Regions from separate parts of the Streptomyces sp. NPDC001410 genome, predicted to be linked through region 3. Evidence: riboswitches for the same ligand, from Rfam matches in the RefSeq annotation. Region 3 holds a riboswitch; each other region holds the start of a gene.
The links. A riboswitch is a leader RNA that binds a small molecule or an ion and turns the genes downstream of it on or off. The one in region 3 is predicted to bind cyclic di-AMP.

Region 1 (4,664 bases), on a different contig from region 3:
CCCCTGTCCTCGCTGCGCACCACGCTCCTCACCGGCCTCGCCGCCCTGGTCGCCACCGTCGTCGTCACCACCCGGACCGGTCCCGCCACGGACGTGCACACGATCACCGAGGTCGTCACCGTGGCCACGGTCGCCGTGCTGGCCGCCGCCATCAACCGCGTCCTGCGCCTCGGCGACCAGCGGCTCGCCTCCGCCCGGGAGATCGCCGAGGCCGCCCAGCGGGCCGTCCTGCCCGAACCGGACGACCGCATCGCCGGCTTCGACATCGCGGCCCGGTACGAGGCGGCGCAGGAGGACGCCTTCATCGGCGGCGACCTGTACGCGGTGCAGAACAGCCCGCACGGCGTACGGCTGGTCGTCGGGGACGTACGCGGCAAGGGCATGGGCGCGGTCGCCGCCGTCGCCGTGGTCATCGGGGCGTTCCGGGAGGCCGCCGAGCAGGAGACCACGCTGGAGGCGGTGGCCGCGCGGCTGGAGCGGGCGCTGGCCCGCGAGGGCACCCGGCGGGACGGGACCGACGCCTTCGAGGGCTTCACCACCGCCGTCCTCGCCGAACTCCCGCACGGCGGCAGCGGCGACGGTGTGGTCCGGATCGTCAACCGCGGCCACCCGCCACCGCTGCTCCTGCACGACGACGGCACCCTGCGCACCCTGGCCGCGCACGAACCCGCGCTGCCGCTCGGCATGGCCGACCTCGGCCGGTGGCCCGACCGCGCGACCGAGTCCGGCTTCCCGAGCGGCGCCACCCTGCTGCTCTACACCGACGGCCTGTCCGAGGCCCGCGACGCCCACGGCCGCTTCTACGACCCCCTGCGCCGGCTCGCCGGACGCCGCTTCCCCGACCCCCGCGCGCTGCTCGGCCGCCTCGCCGCGGAGGTGCGCCGGCACTCCGGAGGCGGGATGACGGACGACATGGCGCTGCTGGCCGTACGGCGGCCCTGACGCCCCGCCAGTGTCACCCAAGGTGATCGGACGGAAGCCCTCCGCATAACATCTGAGACACCATCAAAATTGCCGAGACTCCTGAATGCTGGTCAACTCGCCCGTTTTCCACCGGTCCTGACGCCTACGTCCGCCCCGAAAAACGTTAATGATCAAGCAGAACGGCTTGGAATCTGACGTCCGGGTCTATTAACGTTCGATAACGCAGCGCGGTCGTCCCAGCCGTCACAAGAGGCGGCTCCGTGCGCACGCGCCGAATCCCGCAAGGGAACCGGGGAACCACCACCTTGGGGTGAATCACGCGGATGCCGCCGTGGAAGCACGGCAGGTATACGCGCGTAGGAGACCTTCCTGCTCCGAACCCGTCAGCTAACCCGGTAGGCGAAGGAAGGAAAGGAGTGCGCCTTCGTGGCGTCCAACCGGCCTGCTCCAGAAGCCCCGTTCATGCCGAGCGAGACCGAGACCTTCGGTTACTTCGGCGCTCAGCACACCGACGAGGGCCCCTGGGAGGAGTGGAACCCCACCGAGGAGTCCATCCGGCCGGTACGCGGTCGGCACCGCGTGGGCAAGCAGCGCGGCGGCGGACTCGCCCGCAGCTCCACGGTCCTCGGCGTCGGTGTCATCGCCGCCGTCGGCGCGGGCGGCATGGCCAGCGCCCACACCGGCAAGCCGCCGGTCTCCATCTCCATGCCGGACCTGGACTCCGTCAGCTCCCTGTTCGACGACGGCTCCTCCTCCGACGCGCCCAAGGCCACCACGGCCTCGCTGACCAACGTCGGCACGACCGACGCCGAAAGCGACCAGAGCGACGCGGGCGAGGCCCTGCGCAACCGGATCATGGCCCAGGCCGAGCAGCAGCAGAGCAAGGCCGACAGCAAGGCCACCGCGATAGCGGCGGCCACCGCCGAGAAGCAGGCCGCCGACGCGGCCGCCAAGGCGCAGAAGGAAGCCGCAGCCAAGGCCGCCGAGGCCAAGAAGGCGGCGGAGGCCGCGGCCGAGAAGAAGGCCGAGGAAGAGCGCCTGGCCGCGCTGGCCAAGCAGTACAAGCTGCCGGTCGTCTCGTACACGATCACCGGCACCTTCGGCCAGCCGGGATCGATGTGGTCCTCCGGCTACCACACCGGCCTCGACTTCGCCGCCCCCACGGGCACGCTCATCAAGGCGATCCACAGCGGCACCATCACCGAGGCGGGCTGGGCCGGTGCCTACGGCTACCGCACGGTCCTCACCCTGGACGACGGCACCGAGCTGTGGTTCTGCCACCAGTCCTCGATCAGCGTCTCCGTCGGCCAGAAGGTCAGCACCGGCGACGTCATCGGCCGCGTCGGCGCCACCGGCAACGTCACCGGCCCGCACCTCCACCTGGAGGTCCACCCGGGCGGCCAGGCCACCGGCATCGACCCGATGGCATGGCTGCGCGACAAGGGCCTCGCCCCCTGACACGTCCTTCTCTTGCGGGAACTCGGCACCGGCGGCGGAATGCGATCATCCACCGCCGGTGTTGTCGTAGAGCATGACTTCCCTGCGCACACTCGGCTCCTCCGACCTCCAGGTCTTCCCGCTCGCCCTCGGCGGCAACGTCTTCGGCTGGACCGCCGACGAGGAGACCTCCTTCGCCGTCCTCGACGCCTACACGGCCGCCGGCGGCAACTTCGTCGACACCGCCGACTCCTACTCGGCGTGGATCGAGGGCCACAAGGGCGGGGAGTCCGAGACGATCATCGGCAGGTGGGTCAGGGCCCGCGGCAACCGCTCCGACGTCGTCATCGCCACCAAGGTCAGCCAGCACCCCGAGTACCAGGGCCTGACCGCGGCCAACATCAAGGCGGCCGCCGACGCCTCCCTGCGCCGCCTGGACACCGACTACATCGACCTCTACTACACGCACTTCGACAAGCCCGAAGTCCCGGTCGAGGAGATCATCGGCGCGCTCGACGAGCTGGTGAAGGCGGGCAAGGTCCGGCACATCGCCGCCTCGAACATCTCGGCGGAGCGCCTCCAGGCCTCCCTGGACTTCTCCGACCGCGAGGGCCTGGCCCGGTACGTCGCCCTCCAGCCCCACTACAACCTGGTCTCCCGCGACACCTACGAGGGCCCGTTGCAGGACCTCGCCGCCCGTGAGGGCCTCGCGGCGGTCCCGTACTTCGCCCTTGCCTCCGGTTTCCTCACCGGGAAGTACCGGCCCGGTACGACGGTCGAGAGCGCCCGCGCCGGTTCGGCCGCGAGGCACCTGGAGTCCGAGCGCGGCCAGAAGGTCCTCGCGGCCCTGGACGAGATCGCCGGCGCCCACGAGGCCCCCGTCGCCACGGTCGCCCTCGCCTGGCTGGCCGCCCAGCCGACGGTGACGGCCCCGATCGCGTCGGCGCGGACGGTGGAGCAGTTGCCGGCGCTGCTGGGGGTGGGGGAGCTGCGGCTCACGGACGGGGAAGTGAAGCAGCTGACGGAAGCATCCGCCTGACCCTTATCTCCGCCGCAACGGTGCTCAGCCACGACGGCGCATTCCGGTGGTGCCGAACTCTCCGCAACCGATACGGCTAAGACCGGTACGGGTTGTAGGCGGGGTAGGGTGCCGCCGGACAGCCGTACCAGTAAGGCACCGGCGCTCCGTACAACGGCCGAGCCGGAGCAGCCACGCTCGCCGCATACTCCAGCGCAGGCCGAGCGCAGCGCCTGCGCTGCCACAGCTCGGCGAGCAACTCCTGCTCCCGTACGACGAAGTCGGCCCCGGCCCGCCCCCGCCGCCCCCGGTGCCGCAGGAACGCCAGCGAGGTGGCGTACGCCTCGTACTGCGCGACGGCCCGAGCCGCGGGCCGTCCCCCGAAGTGCCGCCGGGCGTGGTTCCGGGCCATCCGCCGCGCCCGCATCGACCCGAGCACGAACGGCTCGGATGACCCCAGCCACCCGGCGTACACATACGCCGGCAGCTCCTCCCGCACGGTCCGCAGCTCCCGCTGCCGCGTCCAGATCGCGAGCCACGTCAGCAGTCCGAAGGCGGGGACCATGAAGGCGCCGTAGACGGCGAAGAACCCGAACTCGCCGAAGGCCGAGGAGCCGTTCCAGAAGGCGTGCATGCTCATCGCGAGCAGCAGCCCGCCGAGCGGAACCAGGACGCGCCGGGCGTGCTGCCGTTCCGCGGAGAGCGCGGCGATGCCGAAGCCGATGCCGGTGAGCACGGTGAACAGGGGATGCGCGAACGGGGACATCACGATGCGCACGAAGAAGGTGGCGGCGGTGACGGAGGCGATGCCGCGGTCACCGGTGAGCTGGTCGGTCCCGAAGGCCGTGCCCAGGTAGAGGATGTTCTCGGTGAACGCGAACCCGGTTGCGGTGACCCCGGCTATCACGACACCGTCGACGATCCCGGTGAAGTCGCGTCTGCGGAAGAGGAAGACCAACAGCACGGACGCGGCCTTGGCGGACTCCTCCACTATGGGTGCGATCACGGTCGCGCCGAGCGTGTTGGCGCCGGCGGGGTCGGCGGTGGAGGTGGCGATCCACTTCGTGGCGAAACTGTTGGCGACGATGGCGATCAGCGCCGCCGCGCAGGCGCCCCAGGCGAACGCGAAGACCAGATTCCGCCAGGGGCCCGGTTCGACCCGGTCCAGCCACCGGAAGGCGGCTATGAGCCAGGGCACGGGCAGGACGGCGAGCCCCAGCCCGACCAGGAAGCCCTCCGTGCCGGTCTGCCGGCGCACCAGCGCGAGGATGACCAGACCGGACAG
Region 2 (4,664 bases), on a different contig from region 3:
ACCTGCTCCAGGAAGTCGGACAGCGCCACCGACTCGCCCTCGCCGCGCTCCTGCTCGAACTCCAGGGCCACGGCCGCGAGTTCCTGGAGGTTCTCGATGCGGGTCTCGTCCTGCGGGTCGGTCGAGGCCTGCAACTCGGCCAGGTAGCCGGTGCGTTCGAGCACCGCCTCCAGGACGGTCGCCGGTCCCGCGCCGGACTCCACGATCGTGCGCAGGTCCTCCATCAGCGTGTTGAACCGCTTGACCGCGTTGGTGGACCGCGCGGCCATGCCGTACGCCTCGTCCACGCGCTTCAGGGCCTGCGGGAAGCTGATCTTCTCGCGCTGGGAGAGGGCGTCGATCATCGCCTCGGCGCGCTCGCCGATGCCCCGCTTGGGGACGTTGAGGATGCGGCGCAGCGGCACCGAGTCCTCGGGGTTGGCGAGGACGCGCAGGTAGGCCAGGACGTCCCGGACCTCCTTGCGCTCGTAGAAGCGGACGCCGCCGACGACCTTGTAGGGCAGGCCGACGCGGATGAAGACCTCTTCGAAGACACGGGACTGGGCGTTGGTGCGGTAGAAGACGGCGACGTCACCGGACTTCGCCTCGCCCGCGTCCGTGAGGCGGTCTATCTCGTCGGCGACGAACTGGGCCTCGTCGTGCTCGGTGTCGGCGACGTAGCCGGTGATCCGGGCGCCCTGGCCGGCGTTGGTCCACAGGTTCTTCGGGCGGCGGGACTCGTTGCGCTCGATGACCGCGTTGGCGGCGGACAGGATGGTCTGCGTGGAGCGGTAGTTCTGCTCCAGCAGGATCGTCGTCGCGTTCGGGTAGTCCTCCTCGAACTGGAGGATGTTGCGGATGGTCGCGCCCCGGAAGGCGTAGATCGACTGGTCCGCGTCACCCACGACGCAGAGTTCGGCGGGCGGGAGGTCGTACTCGTTCGGCGGGGTGTCGACGTCCTCGGGGGCATGCTCGCCGGTGCCGACCAGCTCGCGCACCAGCGCGTACTGGGCGTGGTTGGTGTCCTGGTACTCGTCGACCAGGACGTGCCGGAAGCGGCGGCGGTAGTGCTCGGCGACGTCCGGGAAGGCGCGCAGCAGGTTGACCGTCGTCATGATCAGGTCGTCGAAGTCGAGCGCGTTGGCCTCGCGCAGCCGCGACTGGTAGAGCGCGTAGGCCTGGGCGAGGGTCTTCTCGAAGCCGTCGGCGGCCTGGGCGGCGAAGTCCTCCTCGTCGATCAGCTCGTTCTTGAGGTTGCTGATCTTGGCGCTGAAGGACTTGGGCGGGAAGCGCTTGGGGTCGAGGTCCAGATCGCGGCAGACCAGGGCCATCAGGCGCTTGCTGTCGGCGGCGTCGTAGATGGAGAAGCTCGACGTGAAGCCGAGCTTCTTCGACTCGCGCCGCAGGATCCGTACGCACGCGCTGTGGAAGGTCATGACCCACATCGCGTTCGCGCGCGGGCCGACGAGCTGCTCGACGCGCTCCTTCATCTCGCCCGCGGCCTTGTTGGTGAAGGTGATCGCGAGGATCTGGCCCGGGTGCACGTTCCGCTCGGCGAGCAGGTGGGCGATGCGGTGGGTGAGCACACGGGTCTTGCCGGAGCCTGCGCCGGCGACGATGAGCAGCGGGGAGCCGGCGTGGACGACCGCGGCGCGCTGGTTCTCGTTCAGCCCCTCCAGGAGCGCCGCCGCGTCGAGCGCGGGGCGAGGTGCGCCGTCGCGGTAGTACGCGTCCCGGTCCGGCGGCACATCGAACTTCCCGCCGAACAGATCGTCCGGAAGCGGCTCCGGAGCGTGATCGTCCTCGGGCGGCGGCGGGGGCTCCTCCTCGCGCCCGCGAGGGGCCTGGAGGTCCGCCAGGAAGCTGTCGTCAAAGAGGCTGCTCATCGCTCTCCGAGTCTAGGGCGCCGCACCGACAACCGACTGCCGTCCCGGGAACATGGCCGGTTCGGAAAAGGCGGGTCCTTCGCGCCCCAGGACGGTCGAACAGCCCCTCACACAGCGGAATCACCCCGTGACACGGGAGCGATCCCACACCCAGGTCACGAAAATGTATCGGACATATCGTGCACCAACCTTCACACGAGACACACCAGTTGGCTAGGTTGCGGGGCGGGCCGCACGCCCCCTTCCGGCGAACGTCGCCGATCCGCGCGGCCTCCGCCGAGTCCGGCGCGCCCCCGCACGGTGCCCGGAGCCGGGGACCCACCGAACCTGGGGTGAATCGGCACACGTCCCGTCCCGGGACGAGGGCCGTAGGGCAAACCTTCCGACCACCCGCCCGAACCCGACAGCTAACCCGGTAGGCGGCACATGGAAGGAGTCGCCTCCCTTGGCGTCGCACCGCAAGTCGCGCCCCGCGGGCACACTCGGAGCAGGTTTCCGCACCCCGGTCCTCGCCACCGCCGCCCTCACCTCCGTGGCCGTGCTGTCCCAGACGGCCGACGCCGCTCCCGCGGCCGATGGAAAGCCGAGCCTGGAGGAGGTCGAGAAGAAGGTCGACGACCTCTACCGCCAGGCGGAGTCGGCGACCGAGAAGTACAACGCCGCCAAGGAGCAGACCGGCAAGCAGCGCACCCACATCGACAGCCTGCGCGACGAGGTCGCCCGGCGGACCGCCCGGATGAACAAGGCCCGCGAGGAGCTGGGCACGTTCGCCGCCGCCCAGTACCGGACCGGGACCGCCTCGACCGACACCGCCACCTTCCTGCTCGCGGACAGTCCCCAGGACTACTTCGACGAGAGCCAGCTGATGAACCGGCTGACCTCGCGGCAGAAGAGCGCCGTCGACGACTACGTCACCGAGCAGGCCGCGACCATGAAGAAGCGGCAGGAGGCCGCCAAGAGCCTCCAGACGCTGTCCGAGTCGCAGAACGAACTGCAGACCGCCAAGGCCACCGTCCAGAAGAAGCTCGCCTCCGCGCGCGAGCTGCTGTCCCAGCTGACGGCCGAGGAGAAGGCCCGGCTGGCGGCGATCGAGCGGCAGAAGCAGGAGGAGGCCGCGCGCAAGGCCGCGGAGCTGGCCAAGCAGCAGGCGGCAGCGGCCAAGGCCAAGGAGGAGGCCCAGGCGCAGGCGAGCGGTTCGTCCACGTCCAGCGGCTCGTCCACGTCCAGCGGCTCGTCGACCTCCGGCGGCTCGTCGACGTCCTCCGGGACGTACGCCACCAAGGCCGAGAAGGCGATCGCCTTCGCCCGCGCCCAGATCGGGAAGCCCTACGTGTGGGGCGCCACCGGACCCGGCTCGTACGACTGCTCGGGCCTCACCCAGGCCGCCTGGAAGGCCGCCGGCGTCTCGCTCCCGCGCACCACCTACGACCAGGTGAACGCCGGCACCACGGTCTCCCTGGCCAATGCGCAGCCCGGCGACCTGATCTTCTTCTACGACGACATCAGCCACGTCGGCATCTACATAGGCAACGGCATGATGATCCACGCCCCCAAGCCGGGCGCGTACGTCCGCGAGGAGTCGATCTACTACGGCGGCGAATCGATCATCCACAGCTTTGTCCGACCCGCCTGACCACCACCCCCTTCGTCCAGCCCGACCGTCCCCTTATTCGAAGTTCCGAGCGCCACGCGCGCGCGTGGCCTCCGCGCCCCGCCCGCGCGGCTGCCTAGCATCGGGCCCATGCCCGGCATCTCAGCTCTGCGTACGTGGTGGGCGGGGCGTCCGCCGGCAGCGGGTGCCGCCGTCATGGCGACCGGCATCGTCTCGGTGGGCCTGCATCTGACGGGCCCCGAGACGGTGTCCCGGGTCTTCCTGTGGCTGGCCTGCGTCGCCTGGGTGGCGCTGGCCGCCGACTTCCTCGTACGGCTGGTGGCGCAGCGGGAGCGCTGGGTGGCCGAGGCGCACAGCCCGGGCTCACTCACCGCCGTCGCCGCCACGGCCGTGCTCGGCACCCGGTTCTCGGCGCTCGGCCGGCAGACGCCGGCCGAGGCGGCGCTGGCGCTGGCCGTGGTGCTCTGGCCGGTGCTGCTGTACCTGGTCATACAGCACTGGGAGCGGCACATGCCGGGAGCGGTGTTCCTGTGTTGTGTCGCCACACAGGGGCTTGCGGTGCTGGCGGCCACGCCGGCCGCGGCCGAGACGACGGCCTGGCTCGCGCACGCCGCGCTGGTGCTGTTCTGGCTGGGCCTGGTGCTCTACGGCCTCGCCCTGCCGCGCTTCGATCCGCGGCAGATCCTCGAGGGGGCCGGGGACCACTGGATCGCGGGCGGGGCGCTCGCCATCTCGGGGCTGGCCGGGGCGAAGCTGCTCTCTGCCGACAGTCCGCGGCTGTACCTGTGGAACGACGACGACCGGGGCGTGCTGCGGAACGTGACGGTGGCGCTGGTCTTCCTGGACCTGACCTGGTACGTGGTCCTGCTGGCCGCCGAGGTGGCCCGGCCGCGGCTGCGCTACGACATGCGGCGCTGGGCGACGGTGTTCCCCATGGGGATGACCGGGGCGGCCACGCTGTCGGTGGCGGCCGCCGTGGGCATCGGGTGGCTGAAGGGGCCGGGGCGGGTGCTGGTGTGGGTGGCGGTGGCGGCCTGGGTCGCGGTCGCGGCCGGCGCGGCCCTCGCGGCCCGCGCCGGGATCAGCGGACGGCGCTGAGCGTCACGTCCACAGCACGGCGATGAAGATGTTCGCCGTGGTCAGCAGGCCGACCAGCCCGAAGAGGCTCTTGTCCACCTTCTCCTCGT
Region 3 (4,664 bases):
GCGGCCTTGTCGGCCTTGGCGGGAGCGGTCTGCTTGCCCTCGCTGTCCTGCGTGGTCCGGCCGTCCTGCTTGGTGGACTGGCTGTCCTGCTTGGCGGGCTTGTCGTGCTTGGTGGTGTTCGCGGGCGAGGTCGTCGTGTAGGTCCTGGGCTCCTGCGTCGAGTCGGAGGAGGCCGGGGCGGGGTCGGCCGGAGCGCTCGTGGCGGGGTCGGCCGTGGCGCCGCCGGTTCCCGTGCCCGGGGCGTCCGTCGCACCGGTGTCGTCGCTCGGGCTCGGGGCCGTGGTGGCACCGGAGTCGTCACCGCCGCGGGCTCCGCAGGTCCGGCCGGAGTTGATGCAGTCGACCATCTCGCGCATCAGGCCCTCGTCGAAGACGTTGATGAAGTCGCCGTGGTCGGTGACCGGCTTGTGCAGCTGCTCGGGGAAGGAGTCCACCGCGAAGAACGGCACCGTCCGCCCGCCGTCGTTCAGGCTCGGCGCGGCAACGCCGTAGACGATGCGCTGGACCAGCTGCGGGATCGCCCGGAAGCCCTCGGGGCAGGAGCCGTCAGGGCCGGCGAAGGCCACGTGGGTGCGGTGGTTGGCGCTGTCGATGTTGCGGCCGTCCCAGCAGCTCTGGAAGCGGAAGGTGCGCACCACGTCGCTGCCGGACGGGCACAGCGGGTACTTGTCCTTCAGCTGCCTGTCCTCGAAACCGGTGCAGCTCCACGAGGCGTTGGCGTTGGCGGGGCCGTTGACGAAGGCCTTGGCGTCGCCGGTGATGATGCGCAGCAGCCGCGGCATCTCGGTGACCTTGCCGCGCGGGCTGCCCACGAAGGTCAGCGTCACCTGCTTGGCCGTGACGATCTGGCCCGCGTTGCCCTCGGTGCCGCCGCCCGGGGCGCCGGCGTCCCGTTCCTGCTTGCCGTTCTGCAGCCGCAGCACCGGCCAGTAGTACGTGGATTTGTCGCCCTGGTCCACACAGCTGGTCTCGGCGTCGGCCAGGTCCTCGTCGCTGGCGAAGGCGTTGTTGGACTGGTTGCCGATGTAGTCGTGGAAGTGGTGGGCGCCGTTGGAGACACCGGGCGCGACGATCACGTTGTCGGAGTTGAACAGCCCGTTGGCGTTGACACCGCACTCGGAGGTGAACGTGCCGCGCGAGGCGTCGTCCTGCTGGGGCGGGTTCGGCACGTTCGGCTGTACGGAGGTGATGTCCGCGTAGTCGGAGGCGACGGGTCCGTTGCCGCCCTGGCCGGCGCCGTTCTGACCCTGGCCGGTGCCCTGTTGGGCTCCGTCGCTCGGGGCGGCGCCGACCTGGCCGGCGTTGCCGGCCTGGGCGGGGCGCAGGGTGCAGGCGGCCAGGGATTCCAGTCCTTCCGGCCGGTCACCCACCTGGTCGATGGCGACGGCGATCCGCTCGATCGTGGCCGCCCGCTTCTCCTTCAGCGGGTTCATGATGGGCTCGTCCGCGGCCGTGGGGTCCTGGCGGACGGACTCGGCCGACGCCTGGAGTTGCTGGTACGCGGCCGCGATCTGCTGGTCCAGCTGGGCGAGTTCGCCGTCGACGGCCTCACGGGCGCCGTCCGGCACCGTCGTCAGCCGGCTGCCGACGTCCGGGCAGTCGATCGTGGCCATGCCCGCGGAGCGGACCTGCCCGGTCGCGTCGGTGCCGCCGCCCCCGCCCCACGTGCCCTCGCTGGCCGAGGCGTAGACATTGGCCGCGACGAGCCCGCCTCCGCCCAGCATCAGGGCGACCGCTGCGAAGGTCGCGCGTCGTGCACGGGTCGGGCGTCTGCGCGTGTTGCGTCCCACGGAAGTACCTCTGAGTCTGTCGAGCGGCTCGGCATGGAAATCCCCCGCCCCATACGGATCCGAGCGCCCGAGTGTTCAGGCGTCCCGAGGATTCACCAGAATCTCATAGGCACCGCGCCACCCGGAGAGTGACTCATCTCGAATGGCAAGACGAACATCACATATCTGTATCGGACATTGCGCACTTCAACCTTCACACGGGCCACACAAATTGGCTAGGTTGACGACCAGGCCGCACGGCTCCCCCGGCGAACCACGCCGGGCCGCGTGGCCTCCGCCGAATCCGGTGCACCGTGGAGTGCAGCCGGAGCCGGGGACCCGACCGACTTCGGGGTGAATCGGCCAACGCCCTTGCGGGCGGCGGCCGTAGGGCACGCCTTCCGGAACCGACCGCCCGAACCCGACAGCTGACTCGGTAGGCGGAGCACGGAAGGAGTGCGTCCCTTCATGGCGACGGACAGCCGCGACGAGGTTCGGCAGCGGATCAACTCCCTCTACGACCGGGCCGAGGACGAGACGGGGAACTTCAACGCGACACGGGCCATGGCGGGGGCGACACGGAACCGTGGTGTTCCGCTGGCCAAGCGGCCGGCCCGGCGCTCGGATCCGGCCCTCGACGAGGTGGCCAAGCAGTGGTTCGAAGGGGCGCGGGCCAAGCTCGGCCCGTCCGTACCCGCGGTCCTGCCGGCGGACCGGATGCCCGACCGGCAGGCCGCCCCGGCTCGCTCCTCGGACCGAGCCGACCGCGATCGCCCCGGTGGTGACGGGGGGACACCGGGACGGGGTCTGCCGGAGTTGCCCGCCGGACCTTCGGGGCGGACGGGTGCCCGTGCGCTGCCGGAGCTGCCGAGTGGGGGCGCCGCAGAGCTGACCGCGCGGCCCGTGCCCGAACTGACGAGCCGCGCCCTTCCCGAACTGACGAGCCGGGTCATGGAGGTAGCGGCCGACCGCACCGCTCTGGAACTCCCCGGCCGAGCCGCTGCCGAGCTGCCGAGCCGAGCCATGCTGGAACCGGCGGGCCGCACCTCGGTGCAGCCTGCCGCCCTGTCTCTCCCCGCTCTCCCCGCCGCCCCGTCGACCCCGCAGCAGGAGTCCCGGGCACTTCCCGCCCCCGCCACCGGGTCCCGACGTCCTGCCCCAGCCGTGTCCAAGGCGGAGAACCGGCGCAAACTCGCCGCGGCCCGGGACGTGTTGTCCCGCGGCATCGCCCTGCGCACCGCGGCCGCCCAGCCCACTCCCACGCCGGACGCCCTGGGCACCGCGGCGGGTCAGGCACCACAGCCGACCGAGGACCAGTGGCGGGCACCGCAGTGGGCGGCACCCGGTGTGTTCCCGGCGCAGGAGACGGCCACCGTGCTCGGCGCGACCGCGCTTCCCGCCGGCACCGAGCCCTTCAGCCGTCCGGCCGCGACAACCCCTCTGACCGACACGGGCTCCTTCACCGCGCCGCTGCCTGCGGGCCTTCCGGCCGACACGGGGTCCTTCGCAGCGCCCCTTCCGACCGACACCGGGTCCTTCGCTGCGCCCCTTCCGACCGACACCGGGTCCTTCGCTGCGCCCCTTCCGACCGACACCGGGTCCTTCGCTGCGCCCCTTGCGACGACTGGCACCGGCGCCTTCGCCGCGCCGCTCACCGTCGACACCGGGTCCTTCGCCGTACCGCTTCCGACCGATGCTGAGGCTTTCGCCGCGCCTCTTCCAACCGACACAGGCTCCTTCGCCGCGCCTCTTCCCAGCGACACCGGGGCTTTCGCCGCACCCCTTCCGACCGGCACCGGCGCCTACGCCGCACCGCTCACCGTCGACACCGGATCCTTCGCCGTACCCCTCCCGACCGACACCGGGGCTTTCGCCGCGCCCGCCATCACCGACACCGGGTCCTTCACCGCACCCGAGACCGCCGGCGCCGCCACCTTCACCCCGCCCCCAGCCGCAGCCGCCCCCCTCCCCACCGACACCGGCTCCTTCACCTCACCCATCACCACCACCCCGACGACCGTCGCCGCCACCCCCACGACCGACACAGGCTCGTACGCACCCGCACCCGCACCCGCACCCCCCACCCCCCAGTCACCCCGCGCCCTACGCGCCGAGAAGGCCATCGCCTTCGCTCGGGCGCAGATCGGGAAGCCGTGTGTGTGGGGTGCGACGGGGCCGGACTCGTACGACTGCTCCAGCCTCACCCAGGCGGCATGGAAGGCGGCCGGGGTCACGCTGCCGCGGGCCGCGCACCAGCAGGCACTCGGGGGCGCGCCGGTCACGCTGGCCGCTCTCGAACCCGGTGACCTCGTCCTCTTCTTCGACGACGACCGGCATGTGGGCCTGCACACCGGCGACGGAATGATGATCCATGCGCCGGGCCCGGGGTCGTACATCCGCGAGGAGTCGATCTACGGCGCCGGGGAGGCGGCGATCCACCGGGTGATCCGGCCGGCGTGAGGCCGCGGGCGGGCGCCCGCCTCAGCCCGGCCGGCGCCGTCGCGCGCGCCAGCTCTCGTAGTGGTCCAGCAGGGTCTGTGCCACCGGCCGGTAGGTGAGCCCCAGTTCGTCGATGCCGCGGCGGTTGTCGACGCGGAAGCGGATGCCGAGGTGCTTGCGTATGTAGTCCTGGGTGAGGCCGAAGGAGGGCCCCAGGATGCGTACCGGCCAGTGCGGGAGCGCGGTGCGCGGCAGGCGCGGGTCGTAGGGGTGGCGGGTGCGGATGATGCGTGCCATCTCGTGGAACGACGTCATCGTCTCGGCCGCCACGATGTAGCGGCCCTTGGCCCGGGGGTTCTCGGCGGCGGCGATGTGCGCGTCGGCCACGTCCCGTACGTCGGCCGTGGTGAAGCTGAAGTCTGGGGCGCCGTAGCAGAAGTAGCCCTTGAACAGCTC

Region 1: another riboswitch for cyclic di-AMP. It lies ahead of ACFY3C_RS25900 (M23 family metallopeptidase); the one in region 3 lies ahead of ACFY3C_RS07110 (NlpC/P60 family protein).
Region 2: another riboswitch for cyclic di-AMP. It lies ahead of ACFY3C_RS22400 (NlpC/P60 family protein); the one in region 3 lies ahead of ACFY3C_RS07110 (NlpC/P60 family protein).

Annotation. Positions count from the first base shown of each region.
Region 1 covers NZ_JBIAWE010000012.1:19,157-23,820, reverse strand. The annotation lists gene ACFY3C_RS25905 (PP2C family protein-serine/threonine phosphatase) at 1-942, shown strand, start outside; cyclic di-AMP (ydaO/yuaA leader) riboswitch at 1,184-1,343, shown strand; gene ACFY3C_RS25900 (M23 family metallopeptidase) at 1,351-2,382, shown strand; gene ACFY3C_RS25895 (aldo/keto reductase) at 2,456-3,400, shown strand; gene ACFY3C_RS25890 (PrsW family intramembrane metalloprotease) at 3,477-4,664, opposite strand, start outside.
Region 2 covers NZ_JBIAWE010000009.1:391,434-396,097, reverse strand. The annotation lists gene pcrA (DNA helicase PcrA) at 1-1,865, opposite strand, end outside; cyclic di-AMP (ydaO/yuaA leader) riboswitch at 2,130-2,302, shown strand; gene ACFY3C_RS22400 (NlpC/P60 family protein) at 2,311-3,498, shown strand; gene ACFY3C_RS22395 (tellurite resistance/C4-dicarboxylate transporter family protein) at 3,607-4,575, shown strand; gene ACFY3C_RS22390 (hypothetical protein) at 4,579-4,664, opposite strand, start outside.
Region 3 covers NZ_JBIAWE010000003.1:109,537-114,200, reverse strand. The annotation lists gene ACFY3C_RS07115 (DUF1996 domain-containing protein) at 1-1,724, opposite strand, end outside; cyclic di-AMP (ydaO/yuaA leader) riboswitch at 2,056-2,227, shown strand; gene ACFY3C_RS07110 (NlpC/P60 family protein) at 2,238-4,229, shown strand; gene ACFY3C_RS07105 (NAD-dependent epimerase/dehydratase family protein) at 4,251-4,664, opposite strand, start outside.